Loktanella sp. M215: one gene and its partner. The protein of the gene in region 1 binds, or shares a complex with, the protein of each later gene. Links are inferred from orthologs where the notes say so. Each region holds a gene or a part of one and is shown on either strand. Other genes may lie near its edges.

Region 1 (11,680 bases):
GCCAGTTTCGCCACGCTGACCCTGCTGACCAAGAACAGCTTTCTGGACGAGATCAAGAAGCAGTATGTGCTGACCGCCAAGGCCAAGGGGCTGGGGGAATCGACGATCCTGTATCGCCACGTGTTCCGCAACGCGATGCTGATCGTGATTTCGGGCTTTCCGGCGCTGTTCATCTCGGTCTTCTTCGGCGGATCGCTGATCATCGAGACGCTGTTCAGCCTCGACGGTCTGGGGCGGCTGGGCTACGAGGCGGCGGTGGCGCGGGATTATCCGGTGGTCTTCGGCACGCTGTTCGCCTTCTCGCTGATGGGCCTTGTCGTCGGCATTCTGACCGACCTGACCTACATGTTCATCGATCCGCGCATCGATTTCGAGGCGAGGGGATAGGCCTGTGACCAATATCGACCCCCATGAAGAGGCCCTGATGGGTGCCGCCCGCAGCCGCGCGCCGTATCTGTCGCCCCTGAACCAGCGCCGCTTGCGCAACTTCAAGCGTAACCGCCGGGCGGTCTGGTCGCTGTGGATTTTCGCGATCCTGTTCGGCCTGTCGCTGTTTGCCGAGTTCATCGCCAACGACCGCCCGCTGCTGGTGGACTACCGCGGCGAATTGCGGATGCCGATCTTCAGCTTCTATTCCGAGGCCGACTATGGCGGCGATTTCCAGACCGAGGCGGGTTACACGGATGTCGAGGTCAAGTGCCTGATCCGCACCGGTGGTCTGGCGGACCTGTGTTTCGACGACCCCGAGGGGACGCTTGCGGCCGCTGATGCGGGCACCATCGACGACCCGAACTTCAGCAAGGGCTGGACGATCTGGCCGCTGATTCCCTACAGCTACAATACCATCGTCGACGTGCCGGGCGTGGCGCCGTCGGCCCCCGATGCCAATAACTGGCTGGGCACCGACGACACCAAGCGCGACGTCGTGGCCCGCGTGATCTACGGCTTCCGCCTGTCGATCGTGTTCACGCTGATCGTGACGGTGGCCTCGTCGTTGATCGGCATCGTCGCAGGCGCGGTGCAGGGCTATTTCGGCGGCTGGGTCGATCTGACGTTTCAGCGCGTGATCGAGGTCTGGTCGGGCATCCCGTCGCTTTACGTCATCATCATCATGTTTGCGATCCTGGGGCGAAGTTTCTGGCTGCTGGTCTTCCTGATCGTGCTCTTTGGCTGGACGTCGCTGGTGGGCCTTGTGCGGGCGGAGTTCCTGCGGGCGCGGAATTTCGAATATGTCCGCGCGGCGCGGGCCCTGGGCGTGCGCGACCGGACGATCATGTTCCGCCACATCATGCCCAACGCCATGGTTGCCACGGTGACGATGCTGCCGTTCCTGATCACCGGGGGCATCTCCACGCTGGCGACGCTCGACTTCCTCGGCTTTGGCCTGCCGTCGTCGGCGCCCAGCTTGGGTGAGTTGACCTTGCAGGCGAAACAGAACCTGCAGGCGCCGTGGTTGGGCTTTACCGCCTTCTTCACCTTCGCGATCATGCTGTCGCTGCTGGTGTTCATTTTCGAAGGGGTCCGCGACGCATTCGACCCCAGAAAGACCTTCTCTTGACCGTCCTCCTCGATGTGCGCGACCTGAACGTCTCTTTCCGGCAGGACGGCGACACGACGCTGGCCGTGCGCGGCGTGTCGTTTCAGGTGATGAAGGGAGAGACCGTGGCACTGGTGGGCGAGAGCGGGTCCGGCAAATCCGTGACCGCCCTGTCCACGGTGCAGTTGCTGGGCGATTCGGCGAACGTCACCGGGTCGATCACCTATGCCGGCACGCAGATGGTCGGCGCGTCCGAGCGCGAGTTGATGCGGGTGCGCGGCAACGACATCAGTTTTATCTTTCAGGAACCGATGACGTCGCTGAACCCGCTGCACACGATCCAGCGGCAATTGGGCGAGAGCATCGAATTGCATCAGGGCCTGCGCGGCGACGCGGTCCGGACCCGCGTGATCGCATTGCTGACGCAAGTCGGCATCCGCGACCCCGAGGACCGACTGGAGGCCTATCCGCACCAGCTGTCCGGCGGGCAGCGGCAGCGGGTGATGATCGCGATGGCGCTGGCGAACGGGCCGGATCTGCTGATCGCGGACGAGCCGACGACCGCGCTGGACGTGACGATTCAGGCGCAAATTCTCGACCTGCTGGCGGACCTCAAGCAATCGTCGGGCCTGTCGATGCTGTTCATCACCCACGACCTGACCATCGTGCGCAAGATCGCGGACCGCGTCTGCGTCATGAAGGACGGGCTGATCGTCGAGACCGGGCCGACCGCCGAGATATTCGCCAAGCCCCAGCATCCCTATACCCAGATGCTGCTGGCCGCCGAATCGGTCGGCAGCCCGGAGCCTGTCGCGGACACAGCCCCGGTCATCGCGGAAACCGAGAATCTGAAGATCTGGTTCCCGATCAAGCGGGGCCTGATGAAACGCACCGTCGGGCACATCAAGGCGGTGAACGACGCCACGCTGTCCGTCAGCGCCGGGGAGACGGTGGGCATCGTCGGCGAATCGGGGTCGGGCAAGACCACGCTGGCGCTGGCGATCATGCGGCTGATCGGATCTGAGGGGCGGATCGTGTTTCAAGGGCAGGACATCCAGGGCCTGAACCAGCGCCAGATGCGGCCCCTGCGGTCCGACATGCAGATCGTGTTTCAGGACCCCTACGGAAGTCTGAGCCCCCGCATGACGGTGGAACAGATCATCGCCGAGGGGCTGACGATCCACAACATCGACCCTGCCCGCAAGAATCGCGACATGGTGGCCGAGATCATGCAGGAGGTCGGGCTGAACCCCGCCCTGATGGACCGCTATCCGCACGAATTTTCCGGCGGGCAGCGCCAGCGGATTGCCATTGCGCGGGCAATGATCCTGCGGCCCAGACTGGTCGTGCTGGACGAGCCAACCAGTGCCCTCGACATGACGGTGCAGGTGCAGATCGTGGACCTGCTGCGGGACCTGCAGCAGCGGCACGGGCTGGCCTATATCTTTATCAGTCATGACCTGAAGGTCGTGCGCGCCATGTCGCACAAGGTCATCGTCATGCGGCAGGGCGACGTGATGGAGGCGGGGACGGCACAGGCGATCTTTGATGCGCCGCAGACCGACTATACCCGCGCCCTGATGGCCGCCGCGTTCGAGGGGCGGGCAGTCTGACCTTAGGCGTGACCCAGTAGCAGCAGGACCAGCGGCAGTGTGGCCGCCGCGGCCAGCGTCTGCGTGGTGATGATGCCCGCCATCAAGGTGCCGTCACCGTTCATCTGCCGCGTCAACACGTAAGCCGTCGTCGCCGTCGGAATGGCCGAGAAGATCACCAGCACCTGCGCCTCGACCCCGTCGAGGCCGAAGGCCACGGCGACACCCGCCGCCAGCAGCGGCATCGCCAGCAGCCGCAGGACGGCGTTGCCGGTCATCGCCGCAAGGTCCAGCCGCATCGCGGCGGGCCGGAGCGCCGCACCGACGCACAAAAGACCCAGCGGCAGGCTGCCCTGCGCCAGCAAGGCCAGAAACCGGTCGATCCCGAACGGCAGCCCGTAGCCCGTCAGTGCGACGGCCAGCCCTGTGAGGCACGCGAGAATCAGCGGATTGCGCATCATGGTGCGCAGCAGGGTGCGCGGCGCGCGGGCGGTCCCGGCCTCGGTCAAGGCCAGAATGGACAGGACGTTCACGACGGGCACGGCCACGGCCAGAAAGACCGCCGCCCGCGCCAGACCGTCGGGGCCGGTCAGGCTCGCCGTGATGGCAAGGCCCAGATAGGTGTTGAACCGCACGACGCCCTGCAACGCGGGGCCGAAGCGGGCAGGGGGCGCGGGCCAGCGCCGCCGCAGCAGGTTCAGCACGAGTGCTGCGATGCAGACGGTCGCGGCCGCCGCACCGCCGAGCCGCAACAGGGCGGGATCGCGGACCGGCGCGTCCTGCAGGCTGGACACCAGCAGGGCGGGGAACAGGATGAAGTAGTTCATCCGCTCTGCCGCGGGCCAGAACCCGGCATCGGGAAAGCCGCGCCGGGCCAGGATATAGCCCACGCAGATCAGCGCGAAGATCGGCCAGATTGTCAGAAAAAGCACGGCATATGACCTGTCATGGGGGTCAGGCGGGGCCCGGTTGCCGGGCCGCCCAAACGAAATCGACGCCACCGGTTGCCCGGCAGCGTCGGAATCGCAGATGGTAAACGATCGTCCAAATCGACCATCCGATTGTCGCGGGTGAGGGGGTTAACCCTCTGACCCGATCATGAAACATGATTGATTGCGGGCCTGCAACCGGCGGCAGGCCAGGTCGGCACCTTCCCGCGTGAGGCCCATGAAGTTCGCGTCGAACCCGCGGGTGTTCTGCGTCACGCGCCGGACGGCACCGTCGAGCGTGCTCATCTCGTTCAGGGCGACGCGCAGCAGCACCTTTTCGGCCTCGTAGCGCGAGTTGTAGCGTCCCACGTTCACGCCCCAGTGCCGCCCGCCGGAGGTCGAGATGCGGGTGACGACCTCGGGGGCTTGCGGCTGTGCGATGGCAGGTGCCGGGGCAGGTGCGGGGACCGTAGAGGCGACTTGAGTCGCCTCTTGCAGGATCGAATTGATCATGTCCGTGTCGACGTCCAGATTGACGGCCACATCGACCGACGGTGCGGCCTGTGTGGGCCGCAGTGCGGGGCGCAGGCTGCGGGTGACGCGACCGGTGACGCGCACGGTCTTGCCAGCGCCGCCGGCGGTGGCGGGGCCTGCGTTCGATGCCATTAAGGCGGCGGCGGCAGGGGCGGGCGCCGGGGCGGCGGCGGGCGGTTCCGGCCGGTTCAGGGGGGCGTTGGCCGGGGCCTTGGCAAAGCCCATGTCCATCAGTTCCTTGATCTTGCCGTTGCGCTGCGCGGTCGAGGTGCCGCCGAAGACGGTCGCGATGATGCGTTCCTGCCCGCGCTGCGCCGAGGCCACGAGGTTGAAGCCTGCGGCGTTGGTAAAGCCGGTCTTGATGCCGTCCGCACCCGGATAGCTGTCAAGGAAGCGCCGGTTCGTGTGACGCACTTGTGCCACGCCCGCATCCGCCGTGCGGCGCGAGAAGAGGTTATAATACTGGGGGAAGTCATAGATCACGTGGCGGCCCAGCACGCTCATGTCGCGGGCGGTGGACAGGTGGCCTTCGGTCGTCAGGCCGTTGGCGTTCTTGAAGGTCGTGTTGGTCATGCCCATCGCGGCGGCGGTGCGGTTCATCCGGGTGGCGAAGGCCTCCTCGGACCCGCCGATCGCTTCGCCGATGGCGGTTGCGGCGTCGTTGGCGGATTTCACGGCGGCGGCGCGCAGCAGGTAGCGCAGTTTGATCTTCTGACCGACCTTCAGACCCAACTTCGACGGCGGCTCGCTGGCGGCGTTGCGGCTGACGGTGACGTCGGTATCCAGCGTGATCTCTCCGCGCTGGATGGCCTGAAAGGCGATGTAGAGGGTCATCATCTTGGTCAGCGAGGCGGGGTGCAGGCGGGTGTCGGCGTTCTGGGCGTAGATCACCTCGCCGGTGCGGGCGTCCATGACGAAGGCGGCATAGGGGGCTGCGAAAGCCACCACCGGCGTCAGGGCGAGCAGAAGGAACAGGGTAACGGCGCGCACATGGCGCGTGTGGGGACGATTTTGCACGTCTCTTGCCTCTTTGTAGGTACTGCCTCGAAGCCCCGGATTTTCCCGGTGACCGCCTTGTTGGAAACACGCTAGCACAGGCAAGATGCGATCGAAAAGCCCTGATTTTCAAAGGCTTTCACTGTGGTCTTTATGCACTGCGTCAAGATGTTGTAGGGGGCCTTGGTGCAATCTACCAGATTCGGTGGGTGACGCTGCGTCCCGTCATGTCAGCGGACGTCTGACGCGGCGCGCGCGCCTGCGACGATCCTGCCCGCGCCCTGCGGCGACAGGGGGTTTTCATGCAGCCCAAAGCGACTATATAGACAGCTTCAACAGACATGTGTGCAGGATCAAAGTCTAGATGCGGACGCGATACGAGCTCATGGCGAGCAGCGATGACGAGGACGGTCAGGACGACATCGGTGTCGTGCTGAAGACCAAGCCGAAGACGAAGCGCCCGCCGCTTTACAAGGTGCTGATCCTGAATGACGATTTCACGCCGATGGAATTCGTCGTCATGGTGCTGGAACGGTTCTTTGGCATGACCCATGCCCAGGCCTTTGACATCATGCTGACGGTCCACAAGAAGGGCGTCGCCGTCGTCGGCGTCTACAGCCACGAGATCGCGGAAACCAAGGTGGCGCAGGTCATGGATTATGCCCAGCGGCACCAGCACCCCCTGCAATGCACGATGGAGAAGGAATAGCGCCGCCCGCGCTGTTCCCGCCTGATGGCCGCAACATCCCGCCTGCACACCGTCCTTGACGACGGCCTTCTGTCCTTGCCCGACGGTCCGGTGACCGTGATGCGTCCCGCTGCCGATTATGATCTGTCGCCGCTGGCGGACCGTGACATCCGGATCGCCCAAGGGTTTGCCCCGGATGCAGAAGCCTTTGCGCAGGCCGGTTACACCGTCACGCAGGATGCGGCTGCGGCGCCCACGATGATCGTCGTGGTGCCCCGCGCCAAGGCGCTGGCGCGGTCAATGATCGCGCAGGCCTGCGCGCTGGGGCAGGTGGTCGTGGTGGACGGGCAGCGGACCGACGGGATCGACAGCCTGTTCAAGGATTGCCGCGACCGGCTGGGCGACCTGCCGTCGCTGCCCAAGGCCAAGGGACGCCTGTTCTGGTTTCCCGCGATCGATGCGCTGGCCGACTGGGCCGCGCCGCCGCCCGCACAGGGCGAGCATGGTTATTTCAACACCGCCGGCGTCTTTTCCGACGGGGCGATCGATAAGGGGTCGGCGTTGCTGGCCGCTGCCTTGCCGGCAAAGCTGCCTGCGCGCATGGCCGACCTTGGCGCGGGCTGGGGGTATCTTTCCAACGCCGTCCTCGCGCGGGACGGAGTGAAATCGTTGGATCTGATCGAGGCAGAGGCGCTGTCGCTGGACTGCGCCCGCCTGAACGTGACCGACGACCGGGCGTCCTTTCACTGGGCCGATGCGCTGAGCTGGACACCGGGCAAGAAATACGACGGCATCGTGATGAATCCGCCGTTCCATACCGGATCGAAAGGCACGCCGTCGCTGGGGCAGGGCTTTATCGCGGCCAGCGCCCGGATGCTTGCGCCGCATGGCAAGCTTTGGATGGTGGCCAACCGGCATCTGCCCTACGAGGCGGCCCTGCGCGACCATTTCCGCAATGTCGACGAGATGCCCGGTGACGGGGCCTACAAGCTGTTCCACGCGACCCGCCCGCTGAAAGCCTGAAAAGAGGTCTGCCATGTCGTTTTCCATCAAGGGTCGCACGGCCATCGTGACCGGGGCCGCCAACGGGCTGGGTCTGGCAGTGGCGCGGCATTTTGTCCGGGCTGGCGCAAATGTCGTCCTTGCCGACATGGACGAGGCCGCGCTGGAGCGTGAGATGACCGAGATGTCCGCCGACGCGGACCACGTGCGGATGTTCACCGGCGACCTGCGGCAGAAACTGTCGATTGCCAACTTGGTGTCCACCACCGTCGATGCCTTCGACACGGTCGACATTCTGGTGAACGCGGCACGGCAGGTGGCCTCGACAGCACCTCTGGACCCTGACGATACCTCGGTCGAGGAGATGCTGATGCAGAACCTGTCGATGCCCCTGCGGCTGAGCCAGGCCATCGCGCGACGGTTCATCAAGCAGGCCGAGGCGGACAGCGACGGCAGCATCGGGTCGATCGTGAACCTGTCGTCCATCGCGGGCCGCCGGGCCAACCCGGACCTGCTGGGCTTTTCCGTCGCGAATGCGGCACTGGACCAGATGACGCGGTCGATGGCCGTGGCGCTGGCGCCGCACCGGATCCGGATGAACGGCGTGTCAGTCGGGTCGGTCCTGTCGGCAAGCCTGATGGGCTGGATGCGCGACAACGACACGGCGCGGGCCGCGATCCTTGATGCGACCCCGATGGGCCGCATCGCCAATGCGGCCGAAATTTGCGATACGGTGCAATACCTTGCATCGGACGCCGCAGGTTTCGTCACCGGGCAGATCGTCACCGTCGATGGCGGCCGGACCCTGCTAGACCCGGCCGCCGTCGCGGCGCACTGACGGCGTCATTCAGGATATTGCGCGCGGCACTGCGCCACGGCGGTCGCGGACTGCCGTTCCAGCACGGCGCGTTTCGCCAGCAACTGATCCAGCGTCTCGCGCTCGATCCGCAGGTTGATCGGGACGGGCTTGGTCACGGTGCGGTAAGCCGGTTCGTCGCAGAAGTCGGGCGACAGGCCGCCCTTGCGGTCGCGCGCGTAGCAGATGTTCGTGTTGGACGTCAGGCGTTGTTCCGTCTCGAGCGCGTAGCCACGGTTGAGGTTGCCCTGCGTCTGGGCGATCAGATAGGTGTTCACGCGCAACGCCTCGGTCACGTTGTTGAGGCACTGCTGCTGCGGGGTGGCGCAGGCGGTCAGCACGGCCAGCGGGGCAAGGGCGAAAAGCAGGCGCATCATCATTCTCCGGACGGGTGGGGCGGTGGGGCTGGCATGGACTTGGCATTCCCCATGCGCCCCCTTTAAGATGATATGCAATAACAGCGGGGCAAGGGCCACATGACAGAAACGATGGACTCTGAAAAGGCGCGCGCCAGCGCCTGGTTCGAAACCCTGCGCGATACGATCCTCGCCGCCTTCGAGGGGATGGAGGACACGCAGACCACCGGCCCCACGGCTGATCTGCCTGCCGGACGGTTCGAGCGGAGTGTCACGCGGCGCACCAGCGACGACGGGTCAGAGGCCGGTGGCGGCGTCATGTCCGTGATGCGCGGCGGGCGCGTGTTCGAAAAGGTGGGCGTCAACACCTCGACCGTGCACGGCGTGCTGGGCGAGGCCGCACAGCGCGCCATGGCCGCCCGCGGCGTGCCGGGCATGGACAGCGATCCGCGGTTCTGGGCGTCCGGTATTTCCTTGGTAGCGCACATGCAGAATCCGCATGCGCCCGCCGTTCACATGAACACCCGGATGTTCTGGACGCCGCACGCCGCGTGGTTCGGCGGCGGGTCCGACCTGAACCCTTGCATCGAATACGACGCGGATACCGCGCATTTCCACGCCCAGCAGCAGGCGCATCTGGATCCGCACGGGGTCGACCTTTACCCCCGGCTGAAGGCCTGGGCGGACGAGTATTTCTATATTCCCCACCGGGGGCGGGCGCGGGGTGTCGGCGGCATCTTCATGGACGATCACGCGACGGGCGACTGGGAGGCCGATTTCAGCCTGACGCAGGATATCGGCCGCGCGTTTCTGCCTGCGTACCTGCCGCTGGTGGAACGCCGCCGGGATACGCCCTGGACCGAGGCGGACAAGGATGTGCAGCTGATCCACCGCGGGCTTTATGCGGAATACAACCTCGTCTACGACCGGGGGACGAAGTTCGGCCTGACCACAGGGCATGACGCCAACGCGGTGCTGATGAGCCTGCCGCCGCTGGCGAAGTGGGTGTGACGCGGGGCGGCAACCGCGCGGGTTGAGGGGGCGGGAGCCTCCGGCGGGAGTATTTGAGGAAAAAGCGAGGATCGGGGCCATTGGTGGCCGCAGGCGCTTCGGGCGGGCGTTTACCTTGTCAGATGAAAGAGCGCTGCGGGGCTGCAGGTGTGTCATGGAACCGTTACCCCACTGTCACGCGGCGGTCATGGCGGCGGCCTAATGCCTGCCACATCGTTAACCTGCCAAAGGCTGAACCATGACCCTGCGCATAACGCTGCTTGCCGCCACCGCCATCGTGTCCGTCCCCGTGCTGGCCGCCGCCGAGATGAACTTTTCGGCGATCCCGGTGCCGACCACCGATGAGATGAAACGGTCGATCCTGTCGAGCGAGACCGTCACCCTTGACGGCGCCGACACCACCATCGGCTATCACGTGCTGGCCCGGTCGGGCGACACCATCGGATCCGGCACATTTGCCCAGCTGGTCGATCAGGACGGCAACCCGATCACGGGTGAGAGCGAATACGGCTCTCCTGATGCGGATTTCACGTCGTTCCTGCCTGTAGGCGACAAGATCTATTCGATCACCCATTTCGAATCTCGCCCTGCCGCGATGTATCTGTCGACCGTGGCGCAGGATGCGGACGGCGCACTGACCTACACCGACACCAAGCCGATCGACTTTTCGTCCGTCGGCGGTCTTTGGGTGCCTTGCGCCGGATCGGTCACGCCTTGGAACACGCATCTGGGATCAGAGGAATATCCCGCCGATGCGCGGGCCCATGCGGAAGCGACCTCGCTCGATCAGATCGACGATTACAACTATGCCATGGTCGCCTATTTCGGTGTCGATCCGGCGACCATGTCGCTGGACGACTATCGCCGTGTCTACAACCCCTACCAGTACGGTTTCCCGGTCGAGGTGACCGTGACGGCCGAGGGCGAGGCGACGCCTGCCAAGCATTATTCGATGGGCCGGATCGCGGTCGAGCTGGCGAATGTGATGCCGGATCAGAAGACCGCCTATATCTCTGACGACGGCACCAACGTCGGCCTGTTCCGCTATGTCGCGGATACCGCGGGCGATCTGTCGGCGGGGCAGCTGTTTGCCGCCAAGTGGACCCAGACCAGCGACGACGGTGCGGGTGCTGCCGATATTTCCTGGGTCGATCTGGGGCACGCCGATGATGCGACGATCCAGAAAGCCATCGACGACAAGGTGGGATTCATGGACATCTTCAACGTCGGCGAGATGGGCGCGGATGGCACCTGCGCGGAAGGGTTCCTGCCCTCTGCCGCCGAAGGCCGGGCGGAGTGCCTGCAGGTCAAGGACGGGATGGAGGCTGTCGCCTCGCGTCTGGAAACCCGCCGCTATGCGTCGATGCTGGGGGCCACGGTCGAGTTCCGCAAGATGGAGGGCAACGTCTATAACCCCGACAACAACAGCCTGTATCTGGCGATGTCAGAGGTCGCCAAGGGCATGACCGACGGCGATGATCTGGACATGGGCAGCAGCAACGACGTGCGCGTGGCCAAGAACCCCTGCGGTGCGGTCTACGAGCTGTCGCTGGACGACACTTTCGTCGCGACCGACATGAAGGCGGTGATCGCGGGTGTGCCCACGACCTACGCCGAAGGCAGCGAGTATGCCGGGAACGAGTGTGACGTGGACGGGATCGCGAACCCCGACAACGTCACCTATATCCCCGGTCAGAAGTTGCTGGTGATCGGTGAAGACACGGGTGCAGGCCACCAGAACGACGTGGTCTGGACGATGAACACGGACACCGGCGATCTGACGCGGATCATGTCGTCGCCCTACGGGTCCGAGATGACCAGTGTGGATTGGTACGCCGATCTGAACGGTCATGCCTACCTGACCGCCGTGATCCAGCACCCCTACGGCGAGAGCGACGAGGACAAGGCCGCTGATGCCGCCGATACCCGCGCCTACGTCGGATACATGGGGCCGTTTCCGGTCGCGATGAAGTAAACGCACATCCGGCGGCCGACCTGCGCCACGTCCCCGAATCGGGGGGGCGTGGCGACTTGCATCCGGGCGATGGTCTGCCGCGGGCAGGGACATGGCTTAGCGGGAGTTGTGGTGTAATTATGCAATTTAAGATTGATTAAATTAATCTGGTTTTATAAACTTGAGGTTGCAGGACAGGGGGTCCTGCCGCTTTGGACCGGACTG
Region 2 (11,903 bases), 2.2 Mb from region 1 along the record:
AACCGCCCTTGTCGACGTGCCCGAAGCAGCGCCCATTCAGGCCGCACTCGATCAGCGGGGCTGGACCCTGTCGGACATCCTGCTGACGCACCATCACGACGACCACGTGCAAGGGCTGGAAGCGCTGCGCGGCAATGCCCGCGTCATCGGTGCGCGTGCAGATGCCCACCGCCTGCCCCGCCTCGACACAGAGGTCGCTGACGGCGACACGCTGACCGTCTGCGGGCGGGACGTCCATGTCATGGATGTCTCGGGTCACACCATCGGTCACGTCGCCTTTCACATGGTGGACGAAAAACTGCTGTTCACCGCCGACAGTCTGATGGCGATGGGATGCGGGCGCCTTTTCGAAGGCACCCCCGCGCAGATGTGGGACAGCATGCAAAAGCTGCGCGCCCTGCCCCGCGACACCACCGTCTGTTCCGGCCACGAATACACCACGACGAACGCGCGCTTCGCCCTGTCTCTTGAACCCGACAACAAAGCGATTATCTCTCGTACCGAGGCCACGAAGACGGCGCGTGAAAACGGCCGCGCCACCGTCCCGTCGCTTTTGTCGCTGGAATGCGAAACCAATCCGTTCCTGCGTGCCGACGATCCGGTTCTGGCGAAGGCCATCGATATGGCCGATGCACAACCTGCCGAAATTTTCACCGAAATCCGGGCCCGCAGGGACCGGTTCTGACACCCTCTAGGCCGGTCAATGTCGAAATGACCCGCCCAACCGCCGCGTTCACGACACGTCAGTCTTTTTGTGAACACGCTGGACAAGAAAAAACTTGAAGGTTGGGCCGAAAAGCCAAACCTTGGAAGATAAGGCCACGGTCCGATCAGGGTGACCCGCCCACCGGACCCCCGAACAGCAAGGAGCACCCGAAGTGCCATCTTTTTCCACGACGCTCGAGCAGTCCATTCACGGCGCGCTGGCCCTGGCCAACGCCCGCCGCCACGAACTTGCCACGCTGGAACATCTGCTTCTGGCCCTGATCGACGAACCCGATGCGGCACGCGTGATGCGGGCCTGCTCGGTCGATCTGGATGAATTGCGCAAGGACCTTGAAGAATTCATTTCCGACGATCTGTCGACGCTTGAAACCGACGTCGACGGGTCAGAAGCCGTGCCGACCGCCGCCTTCCAGCGCGTGATCCAGCGCGCGGCGATCCACGTCCAGTCGTCGGGCCGGACCGAAGTGACCGGTGCCAACGTGCTGGTCGCCATCTTTGCGGAACGTGAAAGCAACGCGGCCTATTTCCTGCAGGAACAGGACATGACCCGCTACGACGCAGTCAATTTCATCGCGCATGGCGTGGCGAAGGATCCGGCATTCGGCGAAAGCCGTCCGGTCACGGGCTCGCCTCAACCAGACGAGGACGAAAGCGTGACCGACGGGGACAAGAAGGAATCCGCACTGGCGAAATACTGCGTGGACCTGAACGAAAAGGCGGGCAAGGGCGACCTTGATCCCCTGATCGGGCGCGCCCACGAGGTGGAGCGTTGCATTCAGGTGCTCTGCCGCCGCCGCAAGAACAACCCGCTGCTGGTGGGTGATCCGGGCGTCGGCAAGACTGCCATCGCCGAAGGTCTGGCCTACAAGATTGTCAGCAAGGAAGTTCCCGAGGTTCTGGCCCATGCCACGATCTACAGCCTCGACATGGGCGCGCTTCTGGCCGGCACCCGCTACCGCGGTGACTTCGAGGAGCGACTGAAGGCCGTCATGACCGAGATGGAGAATCACAAGGACGCCGTCCTCTTCATCGACGAGATCCACACGATCATCGGCGCCGGGGCAACCTCCGGCGGGGCAATGGACGCGTCCAACCTGCTGAAGCCTGCGTTGCAGGGCGGCAAGCTGCGCTGTATGGGATCGACCACCTACAAAGAGTTCCGCCAGCATTTTGAAAAGGACCGCGCGCTGTCGCGCCGGTTCCAGAAGATCGACGTGAACGAGCCGTCGGTCGAGGATGCGGTCAAGATCCTGAAAGGCCTCAAGCCCTATTTCGAAGAGCACCACGGCGTCAAATACACCGCCGAGGCGATCCGCACGGCTGTCGAATTATCGGCACGCTACATCAACGACCGCAAGCTGCCGGACAAGGCCATCGACGTCATTGACGAGGCCGGTGCGTCTCAGCAGCTGATCGCTGAATCCAAGCGTCGCAAGACCATCGGCGTGAAGGAGATCGAAAGCGTCGTCGCCAAGATCGCCCGCATCCCACCGAAGAACGTCAGCAAGGACGACGCAGAGGTGTTGAAGGATCTCGAAGGGTCGCTGAAGCGCGTGGTCTTCGGTCAAGACAAGGCGATCGAGGCGCTGTCGTCGGCGATCAAGCTGGCCCGTGCCGGCCTGCGCGAGCCGGAAAAGCCCATCGGCAACTACCTGTTCGCGGGTCCGACCGGCGTGGGCAAGACCGAGGTGGCCAAGCAACTGGCAGATACGCTGGGTGTGGAACTGATCCGGTTCGATATGTCCGAGTACATGGAGAAGCACGCGGTTTCGCGTCTGATCGGTGCGCCTCCGGGCTATGTCGGCTTCGATCAGGGCGGCATGCTGACCGACGGTGTCGACCAGAACCCGCACTGCGTGCTGCTGCTGGACGAGATGGAAAAAGCGCACCCGGATGTCTACAACATCCTGCTGCAGGTGATGGACCACGGGAAACTGACCGACCACAACGGCCGGACTACAGACTTCCGCAACGTGATCCTGATCATGACCTCCAACGCGGGCGCGTCCGAGATGGGCAAGAACGCGATGGGCTTCGGTCGTGAAACGCGCGAAGGCGAGGATACGGCAGCAATCGAGCGGATCTTCACGCCCGAATTCCGTAACCGTCTGGACGCGATCATCAGCTTTGGCGCGCTGCCGAAAGAGGTCATCATGAAGGTGGTCGAAAAGTTCGTGCTGCAACTTGAAGCACAGCTGATCGACCGCAACGTGCACATCGAACTGACGCCGGCTGCCGCCACGTGGCTGGCCGACAAGGGCTACGATGCCAAGATGGGCGCCCGCCCGCTGGGCCGCGTGATCCAGGAGCACATCAAGAAGCCGCTGGCCGAAGAACTGCTCTTCGGCAAGCTGGTCAAGGGTGGTCTCGTCAAGGTCGGCGTGAAGGACAAGCAACTTCACCTGACGTTCGAGGCGCCCGAACAGGCCAAGATCACCGGCAAGAAGCCCCCCTTGCTGACCGCCGAGTGATCCGCACTGCCGCGATAACCCTCCTGTCCCTCGCAGCCACATCGGCTGCGGGGGATATTCTTTTGGCCCCCCCGATTGCCTGCGACCTGACGCAGACCTGCTACATCCAGCAGGGTGTGGATCACGACCCCGGTCCCGGCGTGCAGGACTTCTCCTGCGGCACGCTCAGCTACGATGGCCACAAGGGCACGGATTTCGCCCTCCCCTCCCTCGCGATGCAGGCCGAAGGCGTCGATGTTCTGGCCTCTGCCCCCGGCACCGTGCGCGGCGTGCGCAACGACATGGCGGATATCCTGCAAGGCACCCCCGGCGCGCCGGATGTCTCGGACCGCGAATGTGGCAATGGGCTGGTCGTCAGCCACGGCGATGGCTGGGAAACGCAGTATTGTCACATGAAACAAGGCTCTGTCGTCGTCCAGCCCGGTCAGACGGTCGCCATGGGACAGGTGCTGGGACAGGTCGGCCTGTCAGGCCAGACCCAGTTTCCCCACGTCCACCTTTCGGTGCGCCACGACGGCGCCGTGATCGATCCCTTCGCCCCTGACACTCTGACGACCTGCGGCACGACACCTGCGCGGGCCCTCTGGAACGACTCCGTCCCCTTCCCCCCCGGCGGCCTCATCGGCGCGGGGTTCAGCGACGCGGTGCCCGCATTTGACGCCATCAAGGACGGCACCGCAGGACGCGACACCTTGCCAAAGGCGGCGCCCGGCCTCGTCCTCTGGGGCTTTGCCTACGGCGCGCGGTCCGGCGACACGCTGACCCTGACGATCCGCGGCCCAAAGGGAGAGGTCTTCGCCGATACACAGACGCTCGATCGCACCCAGGCGCAACTCTTCCGCGCCGGTGGCCGGCGCACACCGTCCGGCGGCTGGCCGGCCGGCGACTACACAGGAACAGTCGAACTGCGCCGGGACGGCACGACGCTGGACGTTCAGACCACGCAAGTCGTTCTGAACTAGCGCTCCGTCAGCTTCAGCTCGATCCGCCGGTTCTGGGCGCGCGCCTCTGCCGTGTCGGCCGGGTTCAGCGGCTGGAACTCGGCAAAGCCGTTGGCCGACATCCGGTTCGGCGCAATCCCAAGCGTTTCCATATACCTGACCACGGACAGCGCACGCGCCTGCGACAGCTCCCAGTTGTCAGCGAACCGTCCGTTGCCGGACAGCGGCGTCGTGTCCGTGTGACCGTCCACGCGAATGATCCAGTCGATGTCGGGCGGGATCCGGTCCGCGATCTGCCGCAGGATCGTCGCAACCTTCGCGATCTCTGCGCGGCCCCGCACCGAAAGAGTCGCATCACCCGGACCAAACAGGACCTCTGACGAAAAGACGAAGCGGTCCCCCGCAATCTGCACGCCGTCCAGCCCTTCGACCACGCCGCGCAACTCGCCAAAGAAATCCGACCGGAACCGTTCGAGGTTCTGCGTCTCGGCCTGCAACCGGGCCGTCTCGGCCTCCAGCCGCTGCCGCTCCGCCTCTTCCAGCGCACGGCGGCGGCGTTCCTCGGCGGCGACGCGGGCCAGGGCGGTGTTCAGTTGCGATCCCAACTGCTCGATCTGCACCTGCGCATCAGAGCCATCCTCCTTGGCCACGTTCAACAATGATTGCAGGGTCCCCACTTGCTGCCGCAAGGCCGCGACCTGTTCGTTCAGCAGCGCGGTCTGCCGCTGCGCCTCGGCGCTCTGCTTCTGCTCGGCGCTCAACGCGGTGTTTGCGGTCGCCAGCAATGCCGCCTGCCGGTCTGCCGCCGATTGTGCCTCGGTGCCGGCTGACAGCGCCGCCGCCAGACGCGCCTGCAGATCCGCCCGGTCCTGCGCCGTTTCCGATGTCGTCGTCGACAGGCTCGCGACCTGCGCCCGCAAGGCATCACGCGCCAGCAAGGCCTCGGCCAGACGATCCTCAAGCGCAGCGCTGCGGGCGGTCGCATCCGCGGCTTTGGCCTTGGCCGCCTCTTGCGCCAGCACCATCGCTGCCAGACGCGACTGCAGGTCCGAATCGGCCAAAGCGTCTTGCCTGCGCGCCGCAGCCAAGGCGGCCTGCGCATCGGACAAGGCCGTCTCGGTCTCGCGCCCCGCTGCGACCGCGGCGGCAAGACGGGTCGTCAGATCGTCGGTTCGTGCCGCAGCGTCGTCCAGCCGTGCCCGCGCATCGGCCAGTTCCGCCGCGGTCTTGTCCTGCAATGAAAGGGCCGCCGCCAGCCGCGCATCCAGATCGGACCCCTGGCTTAGTGCGCCCGACAGATCGGTCTCGGCCTGCTGCTGCGCCAATAAGGCCGCCGACAGGTTCATCTGCAGATCGTCCCGCGCCGCCTGCGCCGCCGCAAGCAGGGTCAGCGTCTCCTCGGCTTTGCGCCGCTGCTCTTCCAGCGACAGGGTCATCGCCGTCAGCTCCGCGCCCGAGTCCGCCAGCCGCTTGCGCAAGGCCTCGGCTGCTGCCGCATCCGTCAGCTGCGCCGCTTCCAGATCACTGATCCGCGTCGTCTGGTCGGTGGCTTTGGTCTCCATCTCGGCGACCATCGCCTGCAAGGCATCGCGACGGGCCGCAGCCAACCGGGCCGCCTCGGCCTGCGCATCGACCTCCGTCCGGGCCGACGCCAACGCGAGGTTCAATTGCTCCTGCGCTGTCATCAGGTCTGTGTTTTTCTGTTCCAGCCCCGCCACTTGCGCGGTCAGATCGGTGCGCTGCGCCAGCAGGCCCGCCACCTGCGCCTCGAACCCGGTGATCCGGTTCTGCGCGTCCTGCAGCGCCACCGCCGTCTCGTCCCGCTCGCCGATCAGCGCCGCAATCCGGTTCGCCTGCGCATCATTGTCGGCGGTCAGGGTCGCGTTGCTGTCCTGCGCCAGCCCCAGCGCATCTGTCAGTGACGCCACCTGCCCCGCCAGCGCATCCAGTTCGGACGCCTGCCCGGTGATCGTCTCGCGCAGCACGAACTGAATCACCATGAAGATCGTCAGCACGAACATCAGCACCAGCAGCAAGCCGGTCATCGCATCGACGAAACCCGGCCAGATATTGGCGTTCATCCGTTGGGTGCGACGCGACAGGGCCATGGGTCAGGCGTCCCGCCGGGACTGCTTGATCGCACGGGTCAGACCGGCCAGATCGGTCCGCAGATCGGCCAGAGTCTCCTGACGCCCCGCCGCAATCTCCTCCAGCAGGCGCAGCATCTGCGTGTCGATGGACCGCAGGCGCATCCGGCTTTCGGCGTCCAGACCGTCGACGCCGTCGTCCTGCATCTGTGCGATCAGCCGGTCCTGACCTTCGGCAATCCGGGTCAGCAGCGCCTCGTTCGTGGTGGTGCCGCGCTGGCTGTCTACCAGCCGGTCGATGGTGCGCGCCAGCTGCGACAAATGCGCGTCCGCCTCGCCGCGCGTCTGTTCCGCTTGCGTGAACATGCCGCGCATGGTGTTCAGTTGCTCGCCCATGTGATCGGCAAAGGCCGACAGCATCGCACTGTCCTCGTTCCCGCCTTCGTCGCTGCCCGCAAAGCCCAGACGCGTGATCGTGGACAGCCACTCCTCCAGCTCGCGGTAGAACCGGTTCTGGCCGTGACCAGCAAACAGCTCCAGCAGGCCCACGACCAGCGACCCGGCCAGCCCGAGCAGAGAGGAGGAGAACGCCGTCCCCATGCCGCCCAGCTGGCTTTCCAGGCCCTGTTGCAGGCGACCGAACACATCCGCACCGCTCTCGCCCTCTGCCGGGTTCAGCGACCGGATCGTTTCGACCAAGGCGGGAACCGTCGTGGCAAGGCCGTAGAACGTGCCCAGAAGGCCCAAGAAAATCAGCGTATTGCCCAGATACCGGGTAATCTCGCGGTCCTCGTCGATCCGCTGCGCCACGCTGTCCTGAATCGACGTCGCCGCGGTCGAGGAGATTTGCATCCGCGTGCCCCGCGACCGCAGCAACGTGGCCAGCGGTGCCAGCAGCGACGGCGCGATCGTGATCTGATGACCCGCGCGATTGGCAGCGAACCCTTCGATCCACTCGACGGATTTCATCAACTGCCAGACCTGCGCGAATGTCGATGCGACACCCATCACAAAGACCGCAAGGATCAGCCCATTCAGATAGGGGTTCGACATGAAGATCGCGCGGATCTGTGCGAACCCCAGATACAGCCCCGCCGCCACCAGCGCCAAGGCGATCAGCATGGACGTGATCTGTCGCACCGGCTGCGAAAACTGCGGTGACTGTGGTTTGCTGAGGTCCGTCACGGGCGGCCGCATCCTGTCTTCCTTGTTTTACCGCAGCCTAGTGGCCTAGGACGCCAAACGGAAATGATTAATCGGTCTAGGCCAGACGTTTAACACGGTCCACCAGCCAGCGCATATCCGGATCCACGATGCCCATCTGGTCCAGATGCTCTGCCGTCCGAAAGAGGTATTCCGGGTTCGGTCCCCGCCCGCCATTGCTGCGGGCGATCATCGTGGCCTGCGTCTCCAGATCAAGCTGCACATACTGCTCGTGCGCCGGGTCGATGACATAGGCCACCGCCTCCAGCGGCCCGTCCTCGGTCTGCAAGGTCACCGTCCGCTCCAGATAGGCCGAGGAGATCAGTTCACGCGCGCGCAGCATCTCCAGGACCGCTTCCGCCTCGGCATCGTCGGCGCGAAAGGCCATGCCGGTGCATTGTCCGCCCGGGACGGCATCCAGCGCCAGCACAAGGCCGGGCACTTCAGGCGTCCCGCGATGATGGATCGACAGCATGCAGAAGCTGCGGTGGTAGTCGCGCAGCACCGCCCGCCGCGCCTCTGCCGGCTTGAACCCGGGATTCCACAAGAGCGATCCGTAACCGAAAACCCACAAGCGCATGTGACTGGTCCTTTTTCCATGCCCCCTATAGACGCAGGGGCGACCGATTACGAGGGGGCCGCCATGAAGCTTTTGTTGATCATCGTGCTGAGCGTTGCAGCCATCTACGCTGGCGTCTGGGTGGTCGCGTCGCGCGGGCTGAACCATGGCCTGCAGGCCGGCATCGCTGCGGCCGAGGCGCAGGGCTGGCAGATCGACTCCGGCAGCCTGACCACGGGCGGCTTCCCGTCCCGCTTCGACGTGCATGCGACTGACCTCACCGTGACGGCGCCCGACGGCAATCTGATCTGGCAGGCGCCTTGGCTGGAAACCGCGGCCCTGTCCTACCGCCCGAACAAGGTGATCGCGGTCTTCCCACCGCAGCAGACGCTGCGGGTGGACGGGCAGACCCTTACCCTCGCTTCAGACGGCCTGCGCGCCAGCCTTGCCGTCGCGGCGACGCGTCTTCTGGATTTCAGCACCATGACGGCAGAGGCACAGTCCCTGTCGCTCGCATCAGACCTTGGTTGGTCCGTCACTGGCGGGGCGGCCGTGCTGGGCCTGCGCGCACACGGACCTGCCGCCAACACGTTTGAGGCCTATCTGAAAATGGCTGACGTGCAGCCAAGCCTCGCGTTGCCGTCCGCACCGACCGCGCCGGCACAGGTTACAGCGGACGCGACCTTCACCCTTGATCGTCCGCTCGACCGGCTGGCCCTGCTGCCGGCACGTCCCGGCATCACGGCCCTCACGCTCGACACATTGACGGTGGACTGGGGGGGGCTGGTGCTCTCAGCGAACGGCGACCTCTCCGTCGATCCTGCCGGTATACCAACCGGCACGATCACCGTCGTGGCGACGGGCTGGCGCGACCGGATCGGCCTGCTGGCCGAAGCCGGCCTCGTTCCTGCGGGGATGTTGCAGACGCTGACCAGCATGGCGGGGATGCTGACAGGCGCCGGCGGCGCCCTGACCCTGCCGCTGACCTTCGCAAACGGCAACATGGCGCTGGGGCCAGTCCCGCTGGGACCCGCCCCGCGCATCGCACTGCCCTAGGTGGCGCGGCGGCCTTCGATGGCCAGCCAGATCTTTTCAGCGATATTCGTGCCGTCGAACCGCTCCAACTCCTGAATCCCGGTGGGAGAGGTCAGGTTGATCTCGGTCAGCCAGTCCCCGATCACGTCAATGCCCACGAAGATTTGGCCCTTTTCCCGCAGCAGCGGCCCAATTCGGTCGCAGATTTCGCGGTCACGGTCCGTCAAGGCGACCTTCTCGGGGCGCCCGCCGACGTGCATATTGGACCGGGTTTCGCCTTCCGCAGGCACCCGGTTGATCGCACCCACCGCCTCGCCATCGACAAGGATGATGCGCTTGTCGCCTTTTGACACCGCCGGCAGGAACTTCTGCATGATCAGCGGCTCACGGTTGATACCGGAAAACAGCTCGTGCAGGGACGCGAGGTTGCTGTCCGATTGCCCCAGCTTGAACACGCCAGCACCGCCGTTGCCGTACAAGGGCTTCAGGATCACATCGCCATGGGTGGCCCGGAAATCGCGCAGCGTGTCCAGGTCGCGGGCAATCATCGTAGGCGGAGTCAGATCCTGAAACTGCAGGACCAGCAGCTTTTCGGGATAGTTGCGGACCCAGAACGGATTGTTCACCACAAGCGTCGTCTCGGCCAGCATGTCCAGCAGATGTGTCGTGGTGATGTATCCCATGTCGAACGGCGGATCCTGACGCAGCCAGACCACGTCGAAATCGGCCAGATCGACCTCTGTCGCCTCGCCCAGCGTGAAGTGATTTCCCTTCTCGCGCCGCACCGTCAAAGGCCAGCCCCGCGCCGTGACCCGCCCTTCGCGGAACGCCAGTTTGTCCGGCGTGTAATAGAACAGCCGGTGACCGCGCTTCTGCGCTTCTTCGGCGATGCGAAACGTGCTGTCGGCATCGATGTTGATCGGACCAATAGGGTCCATCTGGATCGCAACGTTAAGGGACATGGGACGCAGACCTTTCAGAGCGGGTGTCGTCCCGATATGGCGCAGCCGTGCAGGCTGTGCAATGCCGTGTCACCAGCCGCCGAAGGCGTTCGCGATCACCTGAACTTGTCCCGTCGCATCCACCGTCGCCACATCGAATCGCATCGGCGTCAGCGATCCGCGCGGTTCCGTCCCCACGAATTCCGACGCGGCAGTGCAGATCCGGTCCATCTGCCGCCGCGTCACCCGCTGAGCTGCCTGTGCATGGGTCCGGCTTTTCTTGACCTCAACGAAGACGACGTCGTTCCCGTCCCGCAAAATCAGATCGATTTCACCGCCACGTCCCCGCCACCGGCGTGCGGCTTCCGTAAAGCCGCGCGCGGCATAAGACCGGGCAACGATATCCTCTGCCGCCAAACCTGCGTAATGGTTTGTCCTTTGGCGCAACCCGTCCTGCATCATCAGTCGTCCTTTCGGTCCAAGCCAAGCGCCGTCTGATAGACCTGACGCCGCGGCAATCCCAGCGCCCCGGCCACCGCCGTCGCCGCATCCTTGATCCGCATCGTCACCATCGCATCGCGCAACGCGGTTTCGACATCGCCATCGGACACGGTCTGCGCCCCCACGCGGCCAATCAACACGACGATCTCGCCCTTGACGGCGCGTCCGTCGAAATCATCGGCCAGCGACTGAAGCGTGCCGCGTGTCACCTCTTCAAACTTCTTGGTCAGCTCCCGGCACACCACCGCTTCCCGATCGCCTCCCAGAACCTCGCACGCCGCATTTAATAAAGCATGAACGCGTTTCGGTGATTCGTAGATCACCAGCGTGAACGGCATATCCCGCAGGTCAGCCAGCTGCGTCGCGCGCTGCGCTGCCGCGGCCGACAGGAACCCCACGAAGGCAAAGCGGTCCGTCGGCAGCCCTCCGACAGCGAGCGCCGTCAGCACGGCGGACGCGCCGGGCGCCGCAGTCACCGGCAGACCCGCGTCCCGGACCGCCAGCGCCAGTTCGAACCCCGGGTCCGCGATCAGCGGGGTGCCGGCCTCTGACACGCAGGCAACCGCCTTACCTGCAGCAACATCGGCCACCAGCCGCGCGATCTGCCCTGCGCCGCTGTGATCGTGGAACGCCACGACCGGACGCTTGCCCAAGGGCACGCCGTGGATCTCCATCAGCTTGCGCGCGGTCCGCGTGTCCTCTGCCGCGATCACGTCGCAGCTGGCCAGAATGTCCAGCGCGCGCAACGTGATGTCGCGGGCCGACCCGATCGGCGTCGCCACCAGATACAATCCCGCCGACAATGGTCTGATCTCGTAATTCATGCCTAGACCCTCCGACGCCCTGCCTTATGATACACCAAGCCCCGAACCATGGGGGGGAACGGGCGAAAGGACAACGCCCCGCGCCACCATGACCCCGAAAAGCCAGAGGATGTCACTCATGACTGCCACGCTGCCCCGGCCCCCGTTTTCCCGCCTCCGGCGTCTTGCTGCACGCACCACTGCCGCCTGTGCCGCCCTGTGGATGGCGGCCTGCGCGCCGCTGCCCATGACCGAAGGTTCGAATACGGGTCTGCAGATTGACCCCAACGCACCGGTCCAGGTGGCCCTGCTGGTCCCCGCAGGATCAGGAGACAGCAACGACGCGCTGCTGGCGCGCAACCTTGAAAATGCCGCGCGCATGGCAATCGCCGATCTGAACGGCGTCCAGATCGACCTGCGCGTCTACAACTCGGGCGCGAGCCCTGCGCAGGCCGCACAGGTCGCGACCCAGGCCGCGGACGAAGGGGCCAAGATCATCCTTGGCCCGCTGTACGGCGCCACCGTGAACCCGGTCGGCAACGCCGTGGCCGCGCGCAACATCAACGTGCTCGCCCTGTCGAACAACCCCACCGTCGCGGGCGGCAACGTCTTCGTCCTCGGGCCGACCTTCAACAA

The links.
Region 2: the proteins of clpS (region 1) and clpA are in contact, whole or in part, in a solved structure (PDB 1LZW), measured with the Escherichia coli proteins. The link is inferred for Loktanella sp. M215 from one-to-one orthologs.

Annotation. Positions count from the first base shown.
Region 1 is NZ_WMEA01000001.1:3,983,350-3,995,029, reverse strand. Bases 4,805-7,624 are described here. They hold clpS (ATP-dependent Clp protease adapter ClpS), read left to right. Parts: upstream 4,805-5,952; coding sequence 5,953-6,297; downstream 6,298-7,624. Other genes in these bases: GLR48_RS19580 (SDR family NAD(P)-dependent oxidoreductase), read left to right, coding at 7,313-7,624; GLR48_RS19585 (class I SAM-dependent methyltransferase), read left to right, coding at 6,322-7,299; GLR48_RS19595 (D-alanyl-D-alanine carboxypeptidase family protein), read right to left, coding at 4,805-5,504. Also shown: GLR48_RS19615 (microcin C ABC transporter permease YejB), read left to right, coding at 1-387; GLR48_RS19610 (ABC transporter permease), read left to right, coding at 425-1,558; GLR48_RS19605 (ABC transporter ATP-binding protein), read left to right, coding at 1,555-3,150; GLR48_RS19600 (AEC family transporter), read right to left, coding at 3,153-4,061; more of GLR48_RS19595, read right to left, coding at 4,209-4,804; more of GLR48_RS19580, read left to right, coding at 7,625-8,116; GLR48_RS19575 (hypothetical protein), read right to left, coding at 8,122-8,511; hemF (oxygen-dependent coproporphyrinogen oxidase), read left to right, coding at 8,611-9,501; GLR48_RS19565 (PhoX family protein), read left to right, coding at 9,740-11,476. UniProt on the Escherichia coli protein: Involved in the modulation of the specificity of the ClpAP-mediated ATP-dependent protein degradation.
Region 2 is NZ_WMEA01000001.1:1,799,466-1,811,368, reverse strand. Bases 495-3,537 are described here. They hold clpA (ATP-dependent Clp protease ATP-binding subunit ClpA), read left to right. Parts: upstream 495-878; coding sequence 879-3,197; downstream 3,198-3,537. Other genes in these bases: GLR48_RS08850 (M23 family metallopeptidase), read left to right, coding at 3,260-3,537; gloB (hydroxyacylglutathione hydrolase), read left to right, coding at 495-685. In the rest of the region: more of gloB, read left to right, coding at 1-494; more of GLR48_RS08850, read left to right, coding at 3,538-4,159; GLR48_RS08845 (peptidoglycan -binding protein), read right to left, coding at 4,156-6,246; GLR48_RS08840 (biopolymer transporter ExbB), read right to left, coding at 6,250-7,422; GLR48_RS08835 (gamma-glutamylcyclotransferase), read right to left, coding at 7,487-8,008; GLR48_RS08830 (DUF2125 domain-containing protein), read left to right, coding at 8,027-9,043; gshB (glutathione synthase), read right to left, coding at 9,040-9,984; GLR48_RS08820 (YraN family protein), read right to left, coding at 10,054-10,422; rsmI (16S rRNA (cytidine(1402)-2'-O)-methyltransferase), read right to left, coding at 10,425-11,288; GLR48_RS08810 (penicillin-binding protein activator), read left to right, coding at 11,407-11,903. UniProt on the Escherichia coli protein: ATP-dependent specificity component of the ClpAP protease. It directs the protease to specific substrates. It has unfoldase activity. The primary function of the ClpA-ClpP complex appears to be the degradation of unfolded or abnormal proteins.